4 regions of the Sinorhizobium sp. CCBAU 05631 genome follow, and region 1 is predicted to be linked to each of the others. Evidence: predicted binding sites of a transcription regulator. Region 1 holds the regulator's gene; each other region holds the start of a gene.
The links. Region 1 encodes LexA, which represses DNA repair genes until DNA is damaged. Its sites were predicted from a motif close to TGTTCNNNNTGTGTTCNG; they were not measured.
Positions count from the first base shown of each region.

Region 1 (5,659 bases):
CCCTGGCCGGACGTCTCCGTCGAGACCTGGCTGCTGCCGGCCACGCCCTGGCATGTCCGGGTGCACAGGATCACGACGCCGCGGCCGCTTGAAACTGCCGAGGGCGGCTTTGCCATTGCCAGACGGGACTTCGAAGCCGATACACTTTCCGCACAGGCGGGTTGGGCCTATGCCATCGGCAAAGAGGACTTCAGCGGAATCCACGACCTCGGCTCGACAGTCACGCGCCAAGGTCTGGCACAGAAGGCGGCGCCCAATACCAATCTCATCGCCGCAAAGACCCTGGTGCCGCAATTGCGCGGCACGATCCCCGCCGGTGAGACTATTCTCCGCTGCGCCGTGCTGGCCGTTCGCGACATCTCGGCCGTGTCGGGCGATTGGGAAGGTCCGCCCGCTGTCCCCGAGATCGCCGAACTGCGCACCGTCGCCGAAGAGGGCGTAAGGGTCAGCGCCATGCAAGCTCCGGGACGCATGTCATGACCCTCCCGGCGATTGCCTTCGCGATGCAGCCCGAAAGGACGGAACACGTACTCACACCGGAACTTTTCGCACGCATAGACCGTCTCGCTCGCATACTCGATCGGCAACCCATGACCGTTTTCGGCGACGGCCGGGGAAGCCGCTTGCTCGCCGAAGCGGAGATCCTGGTGACCGGCTGGGGCGCCCCGAGCTTCGATGCGAACGCCCTTCGATCGGCCCCTCGCCTTCGGCTCATCGTCCATGCGGCAGGAACGGTCAAGGACCTGATCGATTTGTCCGTGTTCGATGCAGGAATCACCGTCAGCCATGCGGCCGAAGCCAACGCCGTGCCGGTCGCGGAGTTCACGCTGGCGGCAATCATTTTTTCGGGCAAGCACGTTTTTCGCTTCCGCGACCTTTATGCCGCCGACAGAGGGCGTCAGCGCATCCAGCTGCTGCAGGGGCAGGCTATTGGAAACTACCGCCGCACCATCGGCATCGTTGGCGCCTCGCGGATCGGAAGGCGGGTGATCGACCTGCTTCGCCCCTTCGATTATCGGGTGCTGCTCTACGATCCCGTGGTCGGGGAAGAAAGCGCTTCGGCTATCGGTGTCGAAAAAGCCGATCTCGAGACGCTGATGGCGCATTCGGATATAGTCTCGCTGCATGCGCCTTCTCTGCCCGAGACCCAGCACATGATCGACGGGCGGCGGCTGTCCCTGATGAAGAACGGTGCGACACTGATCAATACGGCGCGGGGTGCGCTCGTGGACGAGGCCGCACTGATAGACCGGCTGAAGACGGGCGCAATCAATGCCGTCATCGACGTGACGGATCCCGAGGTGCCGGAAGGAACGTCGCCTTTCTATGATTTGCCGAACGTCTTCCTAACGCCGCACATTGCCGGCGCCATCGGACTTGAGAGGACGCGACTCGGCGAAATGGCCGTCGACGAAATCGAGCGCTTTCTGGAAGGCCGGCAGCTGCTGTTCGAAGTCCGCAAGCACGACCTGGAGCGCATGGCATGAGCGATTTCGAACCGGGGCTCTGCACCGTCACCTTCAGGAGCTTGCCTCCGGAAAAAATCGTCGGCTTAGCCCGGAGCGCCGGTCTTGCGGCGATCGAATGGGCAGGCGACGCTCATATTGCTCCGGGCGACACGTCCAACGCCCGGATCGTCGGGCTCCTCAGCGCAAGGGCCGAACTGACGACATCCTACGGATCCTATGTCGCGCCACCGACTGACGACCTCATCGAATTCAGGCGTGCGCTCGAGAGCGCGATTGCACTCGGTGCCTCGAATATCCGCATCTGGCCAGGCACCCGCCGGCGCGATTCAAAGGACTACAGCGCAGGCGAAAGACGTGATGCCGCAAAGGCGATCCGCGACATGGGCGCCGAAGCCGCGCGCCACCGCGTGACCGTCTCGCTGGAATATCACCCGCAATCGCTGACGGACACGACCGACTCGGCAAGCCGCCTGATCGACGCGATCGCCCACGACAATGTTTATCTCTATTGGCAGCCGCGGCCCGGGCTGGAGCTCGGCGAGGCGCTCGCAGAGGTCGCCCGCATCGGTCAGCATGTATCTCATGTCCACGTCTTCGCCTGGGATCGAAATCGCAACCGTTTTCCCCTGGCATCGGCATCCGACTATTGGCGAAGCGTCCTCACGGCCCTCCCCGCATCGCGCTGGACCGGGCGACGCTTTGCAATGCTGGAATTCGTCGCCAATGACGATCCCGCCGCCTTCATCGAGGACGCCGCGACGCTCAAGCAAATTCTCCTCGAGTGACATCCACGACGGCCCCGATCCTCCCCACGCGAGACGCCGGGAGGGACTGGCGCGGGCGCTCAAATCCGCCTATATAGATGAACGGCTGGGGTCGTAGCTCAGTTGGGAGAGCGCCGCAATCGCACTGCGGAGGTCGAGGGTTCGACTCCCTTCGACTCCACCAAACGACCTTTGTCCGACCCGGAGACATAGGTAACAGAACATCGCTAAGACATCAGCGACATCTCTGTAGCGGGCCGATCCGACGTGGCTCGTCACCCTCGGACGACCACCACTTCAGACTGTATTCGCAGCAGACCCATTGCGAACGCGAATTCCGTTAAGAAGCGAGCGACCCGAAGTCAGAGGGAGCGGTGTTTTCCACCCGATGTGCCGTCTTCCCGCCTTGCCCCTCGCTTGCCAAAGAGCCTGATTTGAGAGAGACTTAGCACCTGGCATCATTGCATATCGGCAACTCCCGCAAGTGGGGACTACCATGCCTCTCAAATCTCTGATCGCCGCCGCCTTAATCGCTCTTCTCACACTTTCAGGATGCGCCACGACAGGCGCTACGGGCAACACGACCTACACCCAGTGGTACGGCCCCTACCCTGAACCCGACTTCGACGTTCTTAGCCCCGGCGGGCTGCGCCTCGCCTACTAGGACGGCTTGTCAAGACGATGCACAGCGTCGTCAAAGGTGAGCAAACGCTCGCCTTTGTGTGACGCTTGCCGCACGCAAGTCTTCACCACCATCGATACCCACAAACCGTCCGTGCCGCCCTGATAGCGGACGCGCCTCGACGCATGAGTTCACGGAATATTAAGTGCTTGCGGAACACATATGGAACGGATAGTTTCTGTTCTTGATTTGTTTCGCGAATCTGGAGTGACGCGCATGCTGACCCGCAAGCAACAGGAATTGCTTCTGTTCATTCATGAACGGATGAAGGAATCCGGGGTCCCGCCCTCCTTCGACGAGATGAAAGATGCGCTCGATCTTGCGTCGAAATCGGGCATCCACCGGCTGATCACTGCGCTGGAAGAACGCGGTTTCATTCGCCGGCTACCCAATCGGGCCCGAGCGCTCGAGGTCATCAAGCTGCCGGAAGCCTATTCGAGCCCAGCCCAGCCGCGGCGCGGCTTCTCGCCGAGCGTCATCGAGGGCAGCCTCGGCAAGCCCCCGGCACCGAAGCCGGCGCCAACGCCGCCGGTCGAGAGCGCGTCCATGACAGTGCCGGTCATGGGCCGGATCGCCGCCGGCGTGCCGATTTCGGCCATTCAGAACAATACGCACGAGATTTCCGTGCCGGTCGAGATGATCGGCAGCGGCGAGCACTACGCCCTCGAAATCAAGGGCGATTCGATGATCGAGGCGGGCATTCTCGATGGCGACACGGTGATCATCCGCAACGCCAGCACCGCCAGCCCGGGCGACATCGTCGTCGCCCTGATCGACGACGAGGAGGCAACCTTGAAGCGATTCCGCCGCAAGGGCGCATCGATCGCACTGGAAGCGGCGAATCCGGCTTACGAAACGCGCATCTTCGGACCCGACCGCGTGAAAATTCAGGGCAAACTCGTCGGTCTGATCCGGCGCTATCACTAGGCCGATTTGGGTTCCTGTGCCGATCCTGTGTGCGGTCGTTTCGCGCGGTCGCGACGACAGAACTGTTCTCTTTGCCTTCCGTGATCTCGCTTACTGCGGCCGGCGTTTATTGGTCTCGGCGTCCGCCATGCCACCGGCAAGAAGCGCTCTCGTATTCCGGCCTGTTCAAAGCTGTTTGTGGGCGTCTTTTTTGAACGTCTCCCTCTTGCGCTCCACATGGATTCGTTTTAAACGCCCGCCATCGCTCGATTTTACGAGCACGAGAGGCCTCGTGGCGGAGTGGTGACGCAGAGGACTGCAAATCCTTGTACCCCGGTTCAATTCCGGGCGAGGCCTCCATTACACATCTAATTGCCGATTCTACGTCACGAGATCAGGTGCTCGATCCGGTGCCACGCCCTTGGCTGGTAGCAATCTGCTCCAGGGTTTTCCCACAGCTCAGGTCGATGTTTATAGCCCGTCGATCGGCGACCCAAAGTTGAATCGAGGCATTTTTCGCCTGCCGAGCCATATAAGCTTGGCGCGAACCTGCCCCGGAGCTTTAGCTGTTGAGGCGATTAGACCGGTACGCTCGACAAGACCGCCGCCAAGAGCGCCGGATGCGGCGAGGCAGTTGACAAGCGCAGATAGCGGCCGGTCGGCTTTGAATGCCGCATCAGTGCGGCGTGGACAGATTGTTCTCCGTCTATCGCGGCTGGATGCTCCAATATTCTCGCCAGCTTCGTCAGCAGCTTCGAACGCATCCGTCTGAGCTTGATGTCGTTCGCACGGCGACAGAGAGCGAAAATGCGTAAGAAACTCTTCTCTCCCGTCCCATCGACGCAGATGAGTTCATCGTAACCGCGGCGATCGGTAACGACGAAATTGCCGGGATTTACATCCATCATGACGATGTGCAGGCGGCGAAACCGTTCGAAGATTTCGTCGATCATCGTGAGATGCCTGGCGGTGAGCTGCCCCGAAAACGCCAACTGAGCGAGGGTGGGCGCGAGCTTCCCATCGCGTCTGGTTATTTTTTCCACCACGAGCCCCAGGCCGTACTCGGTCTGGGCGAAGCCGAATATCTTCGGTATCGGCAGTTCGATGGCGTCCGCGAGGGAGAACTTTCTCGCCTGCTCAAGGAATTCGTCGACTTCACGCCGAAACGTTCGATAGGCCCCGAAACGTTTGAATTGGTTGAGGAATGCAAACGCCCTCTTTGACTGGCGTGTGCCGCTTGCTTCTCTGGATCCCAGCTTCAGAACCTTGATGAGAACACTCGGATGGAGACGATTCTCGAAAATGCTGCGCTGATGTCCGGCAGCGCATTCACGCCAGTCGGAAAGTTCGATCCTGTCGTCGAACATTTTCTGAACCCCGGATTGTGACAGTTTTGTAACAAAACTGTGTCTGGGGGAAAAGTTCAAGAGCGGCGTGCTTGGCGGCGCTATCTCTACCGTACATAGTATGCGGTAGTTGCAGTCTTGCCACTGTGACAGGGAGCGACGGGTGAAAGCAACCTTCCGGCCGTCCTCCCAGTGGGAGGAACTGCAGGCCTGTGCCCGGCCTACTTCCCGGAGTTCTCAGTGCCGCGCCGACGCGCCCACCAGACGGCGAGCTTCCGGCGGGCGCGGCGCACTGCAGGGATGTCATGCGACAATACGAGCAGGCCGAGCGGGACCATCCAGAAACCGAGAACCGGCAGAAAACCGAGCAGGCCACAGACGACGAGCAGCGACCCGATCAAGATGCGCAGGGCCGGCGAGTCGGGCAGCCGAATTCGCCAGTTGCCGAGCACGATTTGACGTGTTTGCGGATCGATGCCGAAATATCTCTTC
Region 1 is NZ_CP023063.1:1,473,505-1,479,163, reverse strand. Features, by position in the region: gene SS05631_RS07420 (DUF2264 domain-containing protein) at 1-480, shown strand, start outside; gene SS05631_RS07415 (hydroxyacid dehydrogenase) at 477-1,487, shown strand; gene SS05631_RS07410 (sugar phosphate isomerase/epimerase) at 1,484-2,254, shown strand; tRNA gene SS05631_RS07405 (tRNA-Ala) at 2,342-2,417, shown strand; gene SS05631_RS31345 (hypothetical protein) at 2,730-2,897, shown strand; gene lexA (transcriptional repressor LexA) at 3,132-3,842, shown strand; tRNA gene SS05631_RS07390 (tRNA-Cys) at 4,108-4,181, shown strand; gene SS05631_RS07385 (YrbL family protein) at 4,400-5,188, opposite strand; gene SS05631_RS07380 (hypothetical protein) at 5,389-5,659, opposite strand, start outside.

Region 2 (5,659 bases), 930 kb from region 1:
GAGCAGAGATCGCCCCGGAAGGGCTCGCGGAGCTCGCGCTCGAACTTGGTGCCGATGTGCCCATGTGTCTCGACGGCGGGCCGCTGCTTGCGCGGGGGATCGGCGAAGAGCTTGCCCCGCTTGCCGATCTGCCGTCCTTTGCGATCGTCCTCGTCAATCCGCTCGTTGCCGTCTCGACCCCGGTCATCTTCCGAATGCTCGCCGAGAAGCGCAACCCTCCCCTCACCCTTCCGCAAGGCGCCCGCACGGCGGCGGACTGGCTGACGGCGCTTGCCGGTATGCGCAACGATCTGGAGCGACCGGCGCAAACCCTGGAGCCGACGATAGAGGGGGTGTCGGCTGCGTTGCGAGCCGCAGAAGCCAAATTGGTGCGTATGTCCGGTTCGGGCGCCACCTGCTTCGGCCTCTTCGACAGCGACGAAAGGGCGGCTGCGGCGGCACAGCGCATTTCCGCCGGTCATGCCGAGTGGTACGTTCACGCTACCCGAACCGCGGGGATGAGAGATTAGGTATGCCCGGCATCGACGAAACACGTTCCTTCATTCCGGTTCGGGTCGCGGTCCTCACGGTTTCCGATACCCGCACGCGCGCCGACGACAAGTCGGGCGACACGCTCGAGGCACGCATCCGCGACGCCGGACATCGGCTCGAAGCGCGCGCAATCGTGCCCGACGACCGCCAGAAGATCTACGATCAGGTAAAGGCCTGGACGCTGGATGCGGCGATCGACGTCGTCATCACCACCGGCGGGACCGGCTTCACCGGCCGAGACGTGACGCCCGAAGCGCTGGAGCCGCTATTCGAGAAACGTATGGATGGGTTCTCGGAAGTGTTTCACCGGATCTCCTACGACAAGATCGGCACGTCGACAATTCAATCGCGGGCAACGGCCGGCGTTGCTAATGCCACTTTTATCTTCGTGTTGCCCGGCTCGCCCGGCGCCTGCAAGGACGCCTGGGACGGAATCCTGAAACAGCAGCTCGACTACCGGCACATGCCCTGCAACTTCGTTGAGATCATGCCCCGGCTTGACGAACACCTGAAACGCGGCTGACCCTGTTCCGTTTGGAACAGCCACGCATGGTTGAACTCGCTAGATTGCTACTCGTCAGCTCACCGGAACAATGCACCTAGCGAGCATTCGTACAAGGCGAAGCGAAGACGCCTCTTTCCGTTTTCCCCGTGGAAAGAGCTAGAGAGTCACACGACATGATGCCCCACCACAAGGAGATGGAGCAGCATGGCAAGCCCTTTCCTAGGCAAGGTCATTTGAGAATCGTTTCAGGGGGTGCCGCAAGGCACTTCCCTCTTGTGTGGCTGCAGCACTTGGACTGTTTCAAATAGGCGCGGCCAAAGATCGATTGCCGAGAGCAACCCAGGCCGGAACGATTTCGGTCGCCAGCTTGCGGACTGCCCGGGCATTGGCGATGTCGCTGAGCTGCATATCGGCACGCGCGACAGCCACGGCATCCTGCTTGCGCAGCAGAAACCCGGTTTCCAGCGGCGCGGCCCGTTGCGACAAGCGCTTGAAGAACGGACGCCTGTGCATGCGCGATGGTGAAAACCGGGCCGGATCCTTGTTGAGCGCCAGATATTCGATGAGTTCGTCCACCCAGCGCCCTATCGGACGGGCCCCCGGCTCGAGCAGCATCAGCCAATCACCGCGCGCGGAACGGACCACATCGGCGAGGTCCCATTCGGCGCAGAAGCGGCAGCCGGCCGCATCGGCGACGTGTACCGAGCCATCTCTCGAGCCGTGATCCAAAATGATCACGTCGCTGACGAGCCCCTCGACGGCCCCGGCGACGAGCACGGACAAGGTCTGCGCGAGTTCCGCCTCGTTGTCGCGTGTCTCCATTATGATCGTCAGCATACCGTCTCCTAGCGCATAGCTGCATCAAATACCATAATTCTTAAGGGAGGTTAGCTGCTTCCCTCGGCCATTCCCGACCTACAGCGATATTTGTTCTTGCTTTGTTCGTTTCGATGCGCTAGGAAAATAATCAGAGCGGAACGAAGTCGCAAATCGGTTCCGAGGAGATTTCCATGACCGAGCTGCCTCAACTCAGGCAGGGTGCCTTTGCGCCCGGCAATAGCGCAGAGCTGGCTGAAGCGATCGTCACCGGTACGGGTGCCAGAATAGACGTCGATCGTCGGCGGGGACGCGGTGCCGCCCTCAACATGAGCGGACGTTTCGAACCGCGGACGCGCGAAGTGTTCGACGACGGCTGGCAGACGCTTGAGGAATTGCCGCCGTTCAGGACGGAAGTTCAGGTCGAAAAACCCCGCAACGTCATCACCCGCAACGAGTCGCCGGACATCTCCTTCGATCGTTCCATCAATCCTTACAGAGGCTGCGAGCACGGCTGCATCTACTGTTTCGCGCGGCCGACGCATGCCTATATGGGGCTCTCGGCAGGGCTTGATTTCGAATCGAAGCTCTTCGCCAAGCCGGACGCGCCCCGCTTGCTGGAACGGGAATTGGCGAGGCCGGATTATAAGGTGCGGCCGATCGCGATCGGCACCAACACGGATCCCTATCAGCCGATCGAGAAAGAGTGGCGCATCATGCGCCAGATCCTCGAGGTGCTGAAGGCCGCCAATCACCCGGTGATGATCGTTACCAAGTCGGCCCTGGTGACGCGCGACATCGATCTCCTCGCACCGATGGCGGAAAAAGGTCTGGCGCGCGTCGGCATTTCCGTGACCACCCTCGACCGCAAGCTGGCGCGTGCCATGGAGCCGCGGGCATCGACACCGCCAAAGCGGCTCGAAGCCATTCGCGCGATCTCTGAAGTAGGCATTCCCGCCGGCGTGATGGTGGCACCAATCATTCCCGCTCTCAACGATCATGAGATAGAGCGGGTGCTCGATGCCGCGAAAACGGCGGGCGCTACGGAAGCAAGCTACGTTCTCCTACGTCTGCCGCTGGAAGTTAGCCCGCTCTTCCGTGACTGGCTGCTCAGAAACTATCCGGACCGCTACAGACACGTGATGTCGCTCGTCCGCTCGATGCGCGGCGGCAAGGATTATGACGCCGAGTTCGGCAAGCGGATGAAGGGCGCCGGTCCCTATGCCTGGCAGATCGGCCGCCGCTTCGAACTTGCCGCCAAGCGCCTGGAGCTCAACCTCACCCGTCGCCAATTGCGGCACGATCTCTTCGTGCCGCCGCTGGGAATGGGAGTGCAGCTGTCGCTGCTTTAATGCATGTCGCCCAAAAGTGTGCAGCGGTTTTGGGATGACGACATGCACAAAAACAAAGACCTAAAGCGCGCCGCGTGAATGCGTTTGAACGCGACGCGCGTTAGGAGGGTGCGAGACGAGCCGCGAATGTGTGGGGGAGCGAAAAGACCCTCTCATCTCATATTCAGTTCCGGCGCCACCCTTGCCTCAGGATGGCGCTGGCTTTCCTCCCGGTTTACCGCCGCACACGTACCGGGGGGCTTGAAGGGAATCGGGCGAATATGCGAGGGTCCCCCGCATGTCACGTCGCAAGTCGTCCGATTCCCCGCTTTTTCAACTTGAGCCGGTGCTTCCGGACTTCAGCTTCGAAATCGCCGCCAAGCGGGATGGTTTTTGGCCGGTCGCCGGCGCCGACGAAGCCGGCCGCGGCCCGCTTGCCGGTCCGGTGGTGGCAGCAGCCGTCATCCTCGATTCCGAGGCCGTGCCGGCCGGTCTCAACGACAGCAAACTGCTGACGGCCGAGCAGCGCGAGGCCTTGTTCAACGAGATCATGGCGACGGCGACCGTGTCGATCGCCTCGTCCTCGGCGGCACATATCGACGCAACCGACATCCTCAAGGCAAGCCTCGACGCCATGCGCCGCGCGATCGACGGCCTGTCCGTGGCGGCGCGCTTCGCACTCATCGACGGCCGCGACGTTCCGCAGGGCCTCGCCTGCCACGCGAAGGCGATCATCAAGGGCGATTCCCGCTCCGTGTCGATCGCTGCCGCCTCCATCGTCGCGAAGGTCACCCGCGATCGCATGATGGCCCGCGCCGACGCGACCTTTCCCGCATACGGCTTTGCCATGCACGCAGGCTATGCCACGGTCCGGCACCGGAACGCCATCGACAGCCATGGACCGTGTTCGCTGCATCGGATGAGCTTCCGCCCGTTTCGGCAGGAGCAAGAGCAACCCATGGCAATGAGCGCCGAACCGCTCGAAGTCAGTTCCTGACGAAGAACCCCTTCCCTAGTGCCCGTGCCAAAGAAAAAGCCCCGCCGAAGCAGGGCTCTTAATGCGCGAAGTGTAAATTCGGAGCTTAGTTCAGGCGTCCCTTGACCTCGCCGAGCGCCTTCTGGAAGAGGGCGTCCTGTGCGCTCGCGTCGGTCTTGGTCGCAAGCACTTTCTCGGCTGCGCTGATCGCGAGATCGACGGCTGCCGCGCGAACCGCGTTGATTGCGTCGCTTTCGGCCTGCTTGATCTTCTGTTCGGAAAGGGCCGTACGGCGGGTGACGTAGTCCTCGGTCTTCTGCCTGGCTTCCGCCGCCAGCATCTCCGCCTCGCGCTGGGCGGCAGCGACGATGTTGGCGGCTTCCGCCTCGGCATCCTTGCGCTTGCGCTGGTATTCGGCAACCAGGGCCTGGGCTTCCTCGCGCAGGCGCTTGGCTTCCGCAAGTTCGTTGCCGATCTTGTCGGCACGCGCGTCGAGCGCTTCGGCGATCTTGCCCGGCACCTTCAGATAGGCGATGAGAGCGAAGAAGAGGATCAGGCCGACGAGGGCGTAGAAAGTCGCATCAAGTGCCATTGTTCCCTGCCCCTCAGTTGCCGGCTGACGCCTTGACCGCCGCAGCGATCTCGGTCTTCGTGACGTTGCCGCCAATCAATTGTTTGACGACGGCCGTGGCCGTCTCCTCGGCGATAGCGCCGACATCGGCAAGCGCCTTGGATTTGATCTCGGCGATGCGCGCTTCGGCAGCGGTAATCTTCTTTGTGAGCTCGGCCTCCACGGCCGCGCGGTCGGCATTCGCCTTGCTCTTGGCGTCTTCGCGGGCCGTGTCGGCAATCGAGTGGCCCTCGGCCTTGGCATTCGCCAGTTCCTGCTCGTAGGAAGCGATCGCGGCATCGGCCTGGCCCTTTAAGCGGGAGGCTTCATCGAGATCGTGGGCGATGCGGTCATGGCGCTTTGCGAGAATCCCGCCAATGCGCGGAATGATGACCTTCGACATCAGGAGATAGAAAAGCCCGAAGGTGATCGCCAGCCAGAGCAGCTGCGAAGCGAAATGAGTCGAATCGAAGGGCGGAAACACGCCGGAACCATGCTCGCCTTCGTGGGCCACACCCGTTTCGGTGTGCACCTCACCGGCCGCAGGGGCATCGTGTGCTTCGGCGCCTTCAGTGGTGGTTGACTGCTGGGCATAGGCCGCGGTCACAAACATGCTCACCTCCAAGGTGCACTTAAAGATATGCGCGGCCGCGAACCCGAGGGACCGCGGCCGAAGCTTCAGCCGTTATTAGACGGCGAAGAGGAGGAGCAGGGCTACGAGCAGCGAGAAGATGCCCAGAGCTTCCGTAACGGCGAAGCCGAATACGAGGCGGCCGAACTGGCCGTCAGCAGCCGACGGATTGCGCAGAGCGCCAGCGAGATAGTTGCCGAAGATGTTGCCGAGGCCGAGAGCCGTGCCGGCCATACCAAGGCATGCAAGACCTGCACCC
Region 2 is NZ_CP023063.1:541,737-547,395, reverse strand. Features, by position in the region: gene SS05631_RS02565 (4-(cytidine 5'-diphospho)-2-C-methyl-D-erythritol kinase) at 1-509, shown strand, start outside; gene moaB (molybdenum cofactor biosynthesis protein B) at 512-1,054, shown strand; gene SS05631_RS02555 (glycosyl transferase) at 1,337-1,873, opposite strand; gene SS05631_RS02550 (PA0069 family radical SAM protein) at 2,047-3,204, shown strand; gene SS05631_RS02545 (ribonuclease HII) at 3,482-4,180, shown strand; gene SS05631_RS02540 (F0F1 ATP synthase subunit B) at 4,266-4,751, opposite strand; gene SS05631_RS02535 (F0F1 ATP synthase subunit B) at 4,765-5,382, opposite strand; gene SS05631_RS02530 (F0F1 ATP synthase subunit C) at 5,458-5,659, opposite strand, start outside.
Region 2: the regulator LexA is predicted to act here: its motif matches at 1,965-1,982, upstream of SS05631_RS02550 (PA0069 family radical SAM protein).

Region 3 (5,659 bases), 1.6 Mb from region 1:
ATTCATGCCGGACGCATAGTCTCCAAGAAGAACGATGATATCGCCGCCAAGCGCATTGGCGCGCTCGCATATGGAAGCAATCCGCCGCGCCGACATCCAGGGCTCGCAGGCATGGATGTCGGCGAGCGCGATGACACGCAGCTTCAAGCCCGGCGTCCAGCCGGGCGGCGTCAGCTCGTAGCGGGTCACGTTCAGCCGCGCCAGCGGCTCGAAGGCAAAGGCATAGCCGCCGATTGCCATGGCGCTGGCGAAACCGCCGCCGAGAACTTTCATGAAGTCGCGGCGGGTGATCATCTCAATCCTCCTCGAGTGTCAGACGAAATTGGGCCGCCTCGACATCCTTCGGCGGATTGAGCCCCAAATGCTTCCAGGCGTTCGCCGTCAGCACGCGGCCGCGCGGCGTGCGCTGGATGAAACCCTGCTGGATCAGATAGGGTTCGATTATATCCTCGATCGCATCACGCGGCTCCGATAGGCCGGCCGCGATCGTATCGATGCCAACGGGGCCGCCGCCGAAATTATGGGCGATCATCGTCAGGTAACGGCGATCGAGCTGATCAAGTCCCATATTGTCGACCAGCAACCGCGTCAGCGCCTCGTCGGCAAGCTCCCGCGTCACGGCCTCGACCCGCGCCACCTCGGCGAAGTCGCGCACCCGGCGCAGCAGCCGGCCGGCGATGCGCGGCGTGCCGCGCGCCCGGCGGGCGATTTCGCGCGCGCCCTCATCGGTCATGCCGAGGCCCATCAGCCGCGCGCCGCGACGGACGATCAGTTCCAGTTCCTCGACCGTGTAGAAATTGAGCCGCACCGGGATGCCGAAGCGGTCGCGCAACGGCGTTGTCAAGAGACCGAGGCGCGTCGTCGCCGCCACCAGCGTGAACTTGGCAAGATCGATCTTCACCGAGCGCGCCGCCGGCCCTTCGCCGATGATCAGGTCGAGCTGGAAATCCTCCATGGCCGGATAGAGGATTTCCTCGACCGCCGGGTTCAACCGGTGGATTTCGTCGATGAACAGCACGTCGCGCTCTTCGAGATTGGTGAGCAGCGCCGCGAGATCGCCGGCCTTGGCGATGACCGGGCCGGAGGTCGAGCGGAAATTGACGCCGAGTTCCTTCGCCATGATCTGCGCGAGCGTCGTCTTGCCGAGACCGGGCGGGCCGACGAAGAGAACGTGATCGAGCGCCTCGCCGCGGTTGCGGGCCGCCTCGATGAAGATCTTCAGATTGGCGCGCGCTTCCGCCTGGCCGGTAAAATCGTCGAGCGACTGCGGGCGCAGCGTCGCATCGAGGTCCTCGCCCCGCTTTTCCGGCGCAATCAGGCGTGCGGCTTCAGTCATCTCAAACTTCCGTTGCGGGATGGATCGCGCGGCCGCTCGATTTCGCCCCCGCGTGTCCCAACCTTAGTGCGCGGGCGGCAGTCAATCCAGTGCGATCGCGCACACCCTCACTCCTATTCCATTGTGGCTGCAGAAAGGCTTCCCGCCTCAGCGCGCCAGCTCCTTCAATCCCAGGCGGATCAGCTTGGCGCTGTCACCCCCCTCGCCGCCATTCTTCAAGGCCGCGGCGACCGCGTTCGCCGCCTGGTCGCGTGAATAGCCGAGATTGGTGAGCGCCGACACCGCATCGGCGACGGGAGCAGAGGCAACTCCCTCGCTCAGTTCCTGCTTGAGGCCGATCGTCGGGGCCATGTCGCCGGCAAAGGCCGGAGCCTTGTTCTTCAGCTCGGTGACGATGCGCACCGCCACCTTCGGTCCGACGCCTGGCGCGCGCGCCACCGACGTTTTGTCCTGCAGCGCGATGGCTTTGGCGAGTTCGCCGGGTGTCAGCGTCGAAAGCAGCGCCAGCGCCACCTTCGAGCCCACTCCCTGGACGGTCTGCAGCAGGCGGAACCATTCGCGCTCGAGGACCGACAGAAAGCCGAAAAGCTTCAACTGGTCTTCGCGCACATAGGTCTCGATGAAAAGCACCGCAGCCTCACCGGCCGAGCCGAGCCTGGCGAGCGTGCGGGCCGAACAATAGGCCACATATCCGACCCCCTGAACGTCGAGGACGACATAGTCCTCGCCGATTTCGTCGATGGTGCCTTTGAGCTTGCCTATCATCTGGCTTCCGTCTTTCTGGGTCCCTGTACGTCCCTTTGAGGCTTGCGTTCCGCGCACCCCCTCTGGCCTGCCGGCCATCTTCCCCACAAGGGGGGAGAAAAGGAGTGGCACGATCCGTGCCTCCACGGCAGCGTTCCACTTGCTGAAACCTTTCGGTAGGAACCAGTGGCCAGCGGCAATATTCTCCCCCCTTGTGGGGGAGATGGCCGGCAGGCCAGAGGGGGATGGGCTTAGCCGCCATTGCCTGCCCTACCCCGCAAGCGCCGCAAGGCGGTTGGTGATCGCCTGCCTGTTGTGCGCATGGCAGATGGCGATGGCAAGCGCGTCGGCGGCGTCGTTGCCCTTGAACTCGGCCTTGGGCATCAGCACCTTCAACATCATATGGATCTGCTGCTTCTCCCCATGGCCGACGCCGATTACCGCCTTCTTCACCGCATTCGGTGCATATTCGGCGACCCGGAGGCCGGCGCGCGCCGGAACCAGCATGGCGATGCCGCGCGCCTGGCCGAGCTTCAGCGTCGCCGTCGCGTCCTTGTTGACGAAGGTCTGTTCCACCGCCGCCTCGTGCGGCTGGTAGCCATGCACCACCTCGGCAAGCCCGTCGTGCAACTGGCAGAGGCGCGAGGCAAGGTCCATCTCGCCGTCGGAGGTCACCGTGCCGGAAGCGACGAAACGCAGCGAATTGCCGAGCGTCTCGATAATGCCCCAGCCTGTGCGTCTCAGGCCCGGATCGATGCCGATGATGCGAATCGTCGTCTGCATGGCTCACCCTATGTCGGTCAACGGGACGCTGCCAGCAAAAAGTGAACAAAACAAAAACATTACACAGAAACGACATCCGCCGAAGGAAAAACGCAGGCGGGGCCTTGGCGCAAAGAAACTTGAACCTACATTGCGATCGATCAATTTCTCTTAATTGAAAGCGTTTGCCATGCTGCCCTTTTCCGTTCTCGACCTGTCGCCGATTACCGAAGGCGGCAGCGTCGCCCAGTCGCTGGAAAACTCGCGCCGGCTGGCGATCGCAGCGGAGGAGAATGGCTACAGGCGCTTCTGGCTGGCCGAGCATCACGGCATGAAGGGAATTGCCAGCGCCGCCACTTCGATCGTCATCTCGCATGTGGTTTCGGCGACGCAGAGCATCCGCGTCGGCTCCGGCGGCATCATGCTCCCCAACCATTCGCCGCTCGTCATTGCCGAGCAATTCGGCACGCTTGCCGCCCTTTATCCCGGCCGTATCGATCTCGGCCTCGGCCGTGCGCCCGGCACCGACATGCGGACGGCGCAGGCGCTCCGGCGCAATATGGAAGCAAGCTCGAACAATTTCCCGAATGATGTCGTGGAGCTTCAGGCGCTGCTCGGGCCCGTCAGCGAAGATCAGAAAATCATCGCCGTGCCGGGGGCCGATTCGAACGTGCTGATCTGGCTGCTCGGCTCGAGCCACTTCAGCGCCCATCTCGCCGGCATGCTCGGCCTTCCCTTCGCCTTCGCATCGCACTTCGCGCCGGATATGCTGCTCTCCGCGCTCGAGATCTATCGCGAGCGCTTCACGCCGTCGCCGCAGCTCGACAAGCCGCAGGTGATGGTCGGCGTCATGGGCGTTGCGGCCGACACGGACGAGGAGGCCAACTATCTTTTCACCTCGATGCAGCAATCCTTCGTGGCGCTTCGCCGCAATGCGCGTGGTCGCTTCCCGCCGCCCGTCCGGTCGATGGAGGGGCTGTGGACTCCGGACGAAAAAATCTTCGTCGACCATGCGATGAGCTATGGGGTCGTCGGCGGTCCCGAAACCATCCGCCGCAAGATCGCGTCCTTCGTCGATCTCACCAGGGCCGACGAGCTGATCGTCTCCATGCCGATCTTCGACATGGAGAAGCGGCTGCACTCGCTGAAGCTATTCGCACAGGCGCAAGCGGATTTGGCGCGGGCTGCTTGACCGCAAAGGGTGCCACCCCCTCTACCCTGCCGGGCATCTCCCCCAAGGGGGGGGAGATCGGCCAGAAGCAAAGCGCTGCCTGGCACTGAGTTTGCGAATGTCAAAGAGACCAGTTTTCACGGTTCGCGTGACGAGCAATTGATTGAGCGGAACATCGCCGCTTGCCGATCTCTCCCCCTGCGGGGGAGATGCCCGGCAGGGCAGAGGGGGGTATTACGCCCGCTTGCCCAGCGCCGAACAGACCTCAGGCGGAAAGCTTCGCCAGCACTTCCTCGGACACCTCGAAGTTCGAATAGACGTTCTGGACGTCGTCATCGTCCTCGAGGTTGTCGATGAGCTTCATCAGCGACTGTGCCTTTTCCTCGTCGACCGGCACTGTGTTCTGCGCCTTCCAGATCGCCTTGACGGTCTCGGCTTCGCCGAGCACGCCTTCGAGCGCCTTCGAAACGTCGCCGATATCTTCGAAACCGCAGATGATCGTGTGGCCTTCCTCGTCCGTCGCCACGTCGTCGGCGCCCGATTCGATCGCCGCTTCCATCACCTTGTCGGCGTCGCCGGCCGAAAGCGGGTAGGTGATTTCGCCGACGCGGTCGAAGGAGAAGGACACCGAACCGGTTTCACCGAGTGCGCCGCCGGCCTTGGTGAAGATCGAGCGGACATTGGAGGCGGTGCGGTTGCGGTTGTCGGTCAATGCCTCGACGATGACGGCGACGCCGCCCGGGCCATAGCCCTCGTAGCGGACTTCCTCGTAGTTCTCCGCGTCGCCGCCGGCAGCCTTCTTGATGGCGCGCTCGATATTGTCCTTCGGCATCGACTGCGCCTTGGCGTTCTGGATGGCGAGCCTGAGGCGCGGGTTCATGCCCGGGTCGGGCAGGCCAGTCTTCGCAGCGACGGTGATTTCGCGTGCGAGCTTGGAAAACATTTTCGAGCGCACCGCATCCTGACGGCCCTTGCGGTGCATGATGTTCTTGAACTGTGAATGGCCAGCCATGACGCCCTCTGCATGCATGAATTTGTTGGGATCGGGCGCCTTATAGTTTCATTGCCGCTTTTCGTCCAGCAGGGCCACCGTTCCGGCACGCGGAATTCGACTCACGCGCAAATGCAGTTCCGCCCGTCAAACCCCCTGGAGCACATGGATCAGCGGCTTGCTCGGCAGAGTGCGCAGCGAAACCGTGATGCTCGGACCGGTGGCGAAGCTCTTGTCATAGTCGTCGCCGAACATCGCCAGGAAATCGCCGATCGGCGGTCCGCGCCGGTGCATCGGGAGGATCAGCGCGGCGCGCAGCCGCGACGTGACGCGGCTCATGCTTTCCGCCCCCATCGTCAGGCCGCCGTCGACCGGCACCATCAAAACGTCGAGCCGGCCGATCTGCCGGTAATGGCTGTCGTCGAGCTCGTGGTGCAGATGGCCGAGATGGCCGATGCAGAGACCCGCAACCTCGAAGATGAAGATCGAATTGCCGTCCGGCTCCATGCCATCGAAGCCGGAGCGGATGTCGGTCGTCACGTTGCGGATATAGGTGTCGCCGACGACGAGATCGTAGTCGGCGGGCTCGCCGTCCTCGCCCCAGCCATGCAGCACGTGACGGATCGCCGGGTCCGGCGTCAGCGTATAGTGGCTC
Region 3 is NZ_CP023063.1:3,052,374-3,058,032, forward strand. Features, by position in the region: gene SS05631_RS15000 (metallophosphoesterase) at 1-294, opposite strand, end outside; gene ruvB (Holliday junction branch migration DNA helicase RuvB) at 296-1,336, opposite strand; gene ruvA (Holliday junction branch migration protein RuvA) at 1,484-2,101, opposite strand; gene ruvC (crossover junction endodeoxyribonuclease RuvC) at 2,351-2,863, opposite strand; gene SS05631_RS15020 (LLM class flavin-dependent oxidoreductase) at 3,033-4,034, shown strand; gene SS05631_RS15025 (YebC/PmpR family DNA-binding transcriptional regulator) at 4,279-5,025, opposite strand; gene SS05631_RS15030 (MBL fold metallo-hydrolase) at 5,152-5,659, opposite strand, start outside.
Region 3: the regulator LexA is predicted to act here: its motif matches at 2,905-2,922, upstream of ruvC (crossover junction endodeoxyribonuclease RuvC).

Region 4 (5,659 bases), 310 kb from region 1:
GCGCCAATGACCGGCAAGCGCCTCAAATATCCAGATTCTCCGCGAACACGGCGCGCTCCTGGATGAAGCGGAAGCGGGCGTCGGCCTTTGTGCCCATCAGGTTGTCGACGGCCTCGCGCGTGCCCTCGAAATCGACGTCGTCGATCTCGACCTTGAGCAGGGTCCGGTTGGCCGGATCCATGGTCGTTTCCTTGAGCTGCGCCGGCAGCATCTCGCCCAAACCCTTGAACCGGCCGATCTCGACCTTGCCGCGGCCGTTGAATTCGGTGCGCATCAGTTCTTCGCGATGCGCGTCGTCGCGGGCATAGAGCGTCTTCGAACCCTGGCTCAAGCGGTAGAGCGGCGGCACCGCGAGATAGAGGTGGCCGCTGCGGATAAGCTCCGGCATCTCCTGATAGAAGAAGGTGATCAGCAGCGAGGCGATGTGGGCGCCGTCGACGTCCGCGTCGGTCATGATGATGACGCGCTCGTAGCGGAGGTCCTCTTCGCGGTACTTCGACCGCGTGCCGCACCCGAGCGCCTGGACGAGATCGGTGATCTGCTGGTTGGCGCCGAGCTTCTCGCGGCCGGCGCTGGCGACGTTGAGGATCTTGCCGCGCAAGGGCAGGATCGCCTGGTTGGCGCGATTGCGCGCCTGCTTGGCCGAGCCGCCGGCCGAGTCACCCTCGACGATGAAGAGCTCTGCGCCTTCCGCCGTGTTCTGCGCGCAGTCGGCGAGCTTGCCGGGAAGGCGCAGCTTGCGCACCGCGGTCTTGCGGTTGACTTCCTTTTCCTTGCGCCGGCGGACGCGTTCTTCGGCCCGCTCGATGACCCAGTCGAGAAGCTTTGCGGCTTCCGCCGGATTGTCGGCGAGGTAGTGGTCGAAGGGGTCGCGGAGCGCATTTTCGACGATGCGCTGGGCTTCGACGGTCGCCAGCTTGTCCTTCGTCTGCCCAACGAATTCCGGCTCCCGGATGAAGACCGAGAGCATCCCTGCTGCCGAGATCATCACGTCGTCGGTCGTGACGATCGCGGCCCGCTTGTTCTGGGTGAGTTCGGCGTAGTTCTTCAGGCCCTTGGTCAGCGCGATGCGCAGCCCCGCCTCGTGCGTGCCGCCTTCGGGCGTCGGGATCGTGTTGCAGTAGGAGTGGATTTGCTGGTCGCCGCCATACCAGGTAACCGCCCATTCGAGCGAGCCGTGGCCGCCCGCCTTTTCAGACTTGCCGGCAAAGATCTCGCGGGTGACGGTGAATTCCTTGCCGAGCGTCGCCGCGAGATAGTCCTTGAGACCGCCGGGGAAGTGGAACACTGCCCTGTCCGGGGTCTCCGAGCCTTCCGGCAACAGCGATGGGTCGCAGGACCAGCGGATCTCGACGCCGCCGAAGAGATAGGCCTTGGAGCGGGCCATGCGGAAGAGCCGCGCCGGCTCGAAGCGGGCATGCGGGCCGAAAATCTGCGGGTCCGGATGGAAGCGGACCTTGGTGCCCCGGCGATTGTGCACTTCGCCGAGCTCTTCGAGTCCGCCCTGCGGAATGCCGCGGGAGAAGCGCTGCCGGTAGAGTTTGCGGTTGCGCGCCACCTCGACCTCGAGCGAGTCCGACAGCGCATTGACCACCGAAACACCGACGCCATGCAGGCCGCCCGAAGTCTCGTAAGCCTTGCCGTCGAACTTGCCGCCGGCATGCAGCACCGTCATGACCACTTCGAGGGTCGACTTGTTGGGGAATTTCGGGTGGTTTTCGACCGGAATGCCGCGGCCGTTGTCGGTCACCGTCAGGAAGCCTTCTGCATCGAGGTTGACTTCGATGAAGTTGGCGTGGCCGGCGACCGCCTCGTCCATCGAGTTGTCGATCACCTCGGCGAAGAGGTGGTGCAGTGCCTTTTCGTCCGTTCCGCCGATATACATGCCCGGCCGCCGGCGTACCGGTTCCAGCCCCTCGAGGACCTCGATTGCCGAAGCGTCGTAATCGCTGCCATCGCTGCTCTTCGGTGCGGGCCGCGCTACATCGTTGCCGGCGGCAGGCGCCGTCGGCTTGCGCGGCGCGCCGGCATCGGCCGGCTTCGGCTGCAAGGGCATGGCGGAAAAGAGGTCGCTGCTGTCGTCCATGGAGTGGTTAGATCGTTCCTGTCGTCTCTATCGGCAAGGCAATAGCAAGACCGCGTCGCCGTCGCCATCCCCTGGCGTCCGAATCACCGGAATTCTGCCAGAGTCTTGCTGAAAGCGCGAACAAAAGGCGAATTTGCGGATGTGAAGGCCCGACAATGCGGTGAATTGCGGCTTGAGTGTTGCGTCGCGAAGGTGCCGATGGCAAGGCATGAGCCGAACCAGGGAGCCCGTCGGGTGTCTATGTCCACAATTGTTTTCTCCGTCCGGTGCCTGATTGCCGCGCTGCTCCTTTCAAGCGTTGTCCTCGCCGCCGAGGCGAAACCGTTGCAGCCCTACAAGGATTCATTGTTCGGCTATCCCGGAATCCTGCGGGAGGAGGATGGCGGCGATTTCCGCGTTATCGACTACCAGGAGATCAGGGACATCAACGGTCGCGATCAGATTCCGGAGCGGCGCGTCAAGCGGGCCTATTTATCGCTCGGCGTCAAGAGTTCCCAGGCCAACGAGACGCTCGACCTCGACAGCCGTTCTCTCGACGTCACGCGCGTCGGCGGGAATCGTGGGGCAGCCTTCACGGTAATCTTCATTCACGGGCGCGGCGGCGACCGCCGCCTCGGCGCCAACGACTTCTCCTTCGGCGGTAATTTCAACCGGCTGAAAAATCTGGCGGTCAACAATGGCGGTACTTATTATGCGCCAAGCGTGCGCTCCTTCGATGCGGCAGGCGTGGCTGATATTGCGGCGCTGATCCACTTTGCCGCCGAGCGATCCGGCAACCGGCCGGTCGTCTTGGCCTGCGCTTCCATGGGCAGTTTCATCTGCTGGGGCATATCGCGCGATCAGCAGGCGACCGCGGTATTGAGCGGCATGATGGTGATGGGCGGGGTCGCGGACCCAGCGTTTCAGGAGAGTGCCGCCTACAAGGCAAGGCTGCCGATGTTCTTCAGCCATGGCAGCAATGACAGCGTCTATGCCGCCGAGGCGCAGGTTGCGCTCTATCGCTCGCTGAAGAGCAAGGACTATCCCGCTCGCTTCGTGCTGTTTGAGACCGGTTCGCATGGGACACCGGTGCGCATGACCGACTGGCGGGATGCGCTGAACTGGATTCTTGAGCGTTAGCCGAATGCTCGCGGTCGTTAATGGAAATTCCGCATGAACAAGGTTGAAAGCTGGCGTTGGCTGCAGGAGCATCCCCGAGGCGCCATCTCGCCGGACGACTACGAGGATCGGCTCGGTACGGGCGCGCCCCTGGCCTATCTGCCCTTCGGCAACGGCCTGAGCTATGGCGATGTCTGCCGTAATGATCGAGGAACGTTGATCGACGGCGCCAGGCACGGCCGCATCCTCGCCTTCGATCCGGGGACCGGGGTGATGACCTGCGAGGCCGGCGCCACGCTGCGCGACATTCTCGTCAAGGTCATACCGTATCGCTTCTTCCTGCCGGTGACACCGGGGTCGGGTCTCGTCACGGTCGGCGGCGCCATCGCCAATGACGTTCATGGCAAAAACCATCATGCCCGCGGCGCCTTCGGCAATCATGTCCGGCGCCTGACGCTGCTGCGCTCGGACGGCGAACGTCTGGTCTGTTCCGCCGAGGAGAACGCCGAGCTCTTTGCCGCCACGATCGGCGGCATGGGCCTGACTGGACTGATCCTCGATGCCGAACTGCGGCTGATGAAAGTGCCTTCGCCGCATGTCCAACAGCACACCATTCGCTTCGAATGTCTCGAGGACTATTTCGCACTGGTGGACCGTGTCGGCGAAGAGCATGAATATTCCGTCGCCTGGATCGATCAAATGGCCGGCGGCCGGCGGACGGGCAGGGGCGTGCTCTGGGCTGCCGATCACGCCGACGCATCCTGCGAATATCCGGACATCCCCAAGGGACCAAAGCCTTCGCTGCCCCTGTCCCCGCCGTTCAATCCGCTGAATTCCCTGACGGTGAAGGCCCTTAACGAATATCGCTTTCGCAGCGAAGCGCCCGGTGAAATGGTCTCGACGGTAAAATGGACGTCCTATTTCCATCCGCTTGACCGGCTCGGTGCCTGGCACCGGCTCTACGGGCCGCTGGGTCCTTGTCGGCACCAAAGCGTCTATCCGGCCGAGAATGCCGAGGAGACGACGCTTCGCCTCTTGAAGACCGCGCGCGAACACGGCCACGCCTCCTTCCTGACTGCGGTGCACCGTTTCGGGGACGCCGAAGGGCGAGGCTTGCTTTCCTTTCCTCGGCCGGGTTTCGCACTGACCTTGGACTTCGCCTATCAAGGCGAAGCGACCGTAAAACTGTTCGACGCTTTGGACCGCATTGCCGTCGAAGTCGGCGGGGCGGTGAATCCGAGCGCGGATTTCCGCATGAGCCCCGCGGTTTTCGAGGCCTCCTTCCCGTCCTGGCAAAAACTCGAAGCGCTGCGAGATCCGGCTATCGTTTCGGATTTCTGGAGGCGCACGGCGCTTGCTTTCAAGGGCTGACGACGGTCAACGCCTCACTCCCTTAATGTTCATGTCGAACTCGACCACGTTGGAATAAATGGGGGTGCCGACGTCCATGCCGTAGGGTGAGCGGCGGATGCTGCCGCGGATGGTGAAGGAAATCGAGCGCTTGTCCCAGTCGATCAGGGTGACGGCGAAGCGTTCCTTGCGCGTCTTGCCACGCGCCGTCAGTGCACCCTCTACCGTCGCGCTACCGGGGCCGGTCTGGGTGACGTTTGTGGAGCGGAAGGTCACGGTCTGAAAATTGGCCGTGTCGAAGACCGCGCTCGACCGCAGGAAATTCTCGATGCGGCGCTCCCTGGCCCTGACGCTCTCCGGAAAGAGCGTGAACTCGACCGACGAACGCGAGACGTTGCCGCCATCTATCCGAAACTTGCCGGAGAACTTTGCGAAGTTGCCGGCGATTCCGCCGCCGCCCGTCTGCCCGATGCTGAAATGGATGCGCGAGGAGTTGGAGATGCTGTAGCTTCCGGCCGCATCCGCGAGCGACGGCGCCTGTGCGTTGGCCGGTAGAGCAGCAGCGATCAACGCGAAGGCTGCAGTCAGGGCGAGATGGCGATGAGCGCTCATGGATCATTCCTCCCGGCAAGGGGCCTGTTGGTTTCTCCACCCGGGACTGGCCCCGCATCGCTCCTGCTGGAGGCGGAGCGCAGCATGCGGATCAACACCTCGTCGCCTCGGACGAACTGATGATAGAGCGCCGCCACAGCGTGGATGGCCACCAAAACGAGCATGACATAGGCGAGCAATGCGTGAGTGCGGGCCCAGAACGCCTCGGCGCTTTCCGATTGCGGCAGCGGTAGATGCGGTATGACGATGATGTTGAAGTAGAAGCTCGGCATGTTCAGTGTCGAGGCGGAGGCGACGGCCCAGCCGGCCAGCGGCACGATGACCCCAAGGAGGATCAGTATCCTGTGCGTTTGGCGCGCCGCGGTATATTCAAACGGATGGAGGCCCGGAACGGGCTGCGGGGTCCGCTCTGCCAGCCACCAGAGGGCTCTCAAGAGCGCGAGCCCCAAGGCAGTCAAGCCGAGCGACTTGTGCCATTGGTAAAGCGAGAACTGCAGCGCCGGATCGAGCTCG
Region 4 is NZ_CP023063.1:1,163,079-1,168,737, forward strand. Features, by position in the region: gene parE (DNA topoisomerase IV subunit B) at 23-2,086, opposite strand; gene SS05631_RS05670 (alpha/beta fold hydrolase) at 2,285-3,205, shown strand; gene SS05631_RS05675 (FAD-binding oxidoreductase) at 3,239-4,555, shown strand; gene SS05631_RS05680 (YceI family protein) at 4,562-5,146, opposite strand; gene SS05631_RS05685 (cytochrome b) at 5,143-5,659, opposite strand, start outside.
Region 4: the regulator LexA is predicted to act here: its motif matches at 2,203-2,220, upstream of parE (DNA topoisomerase IV subunit B).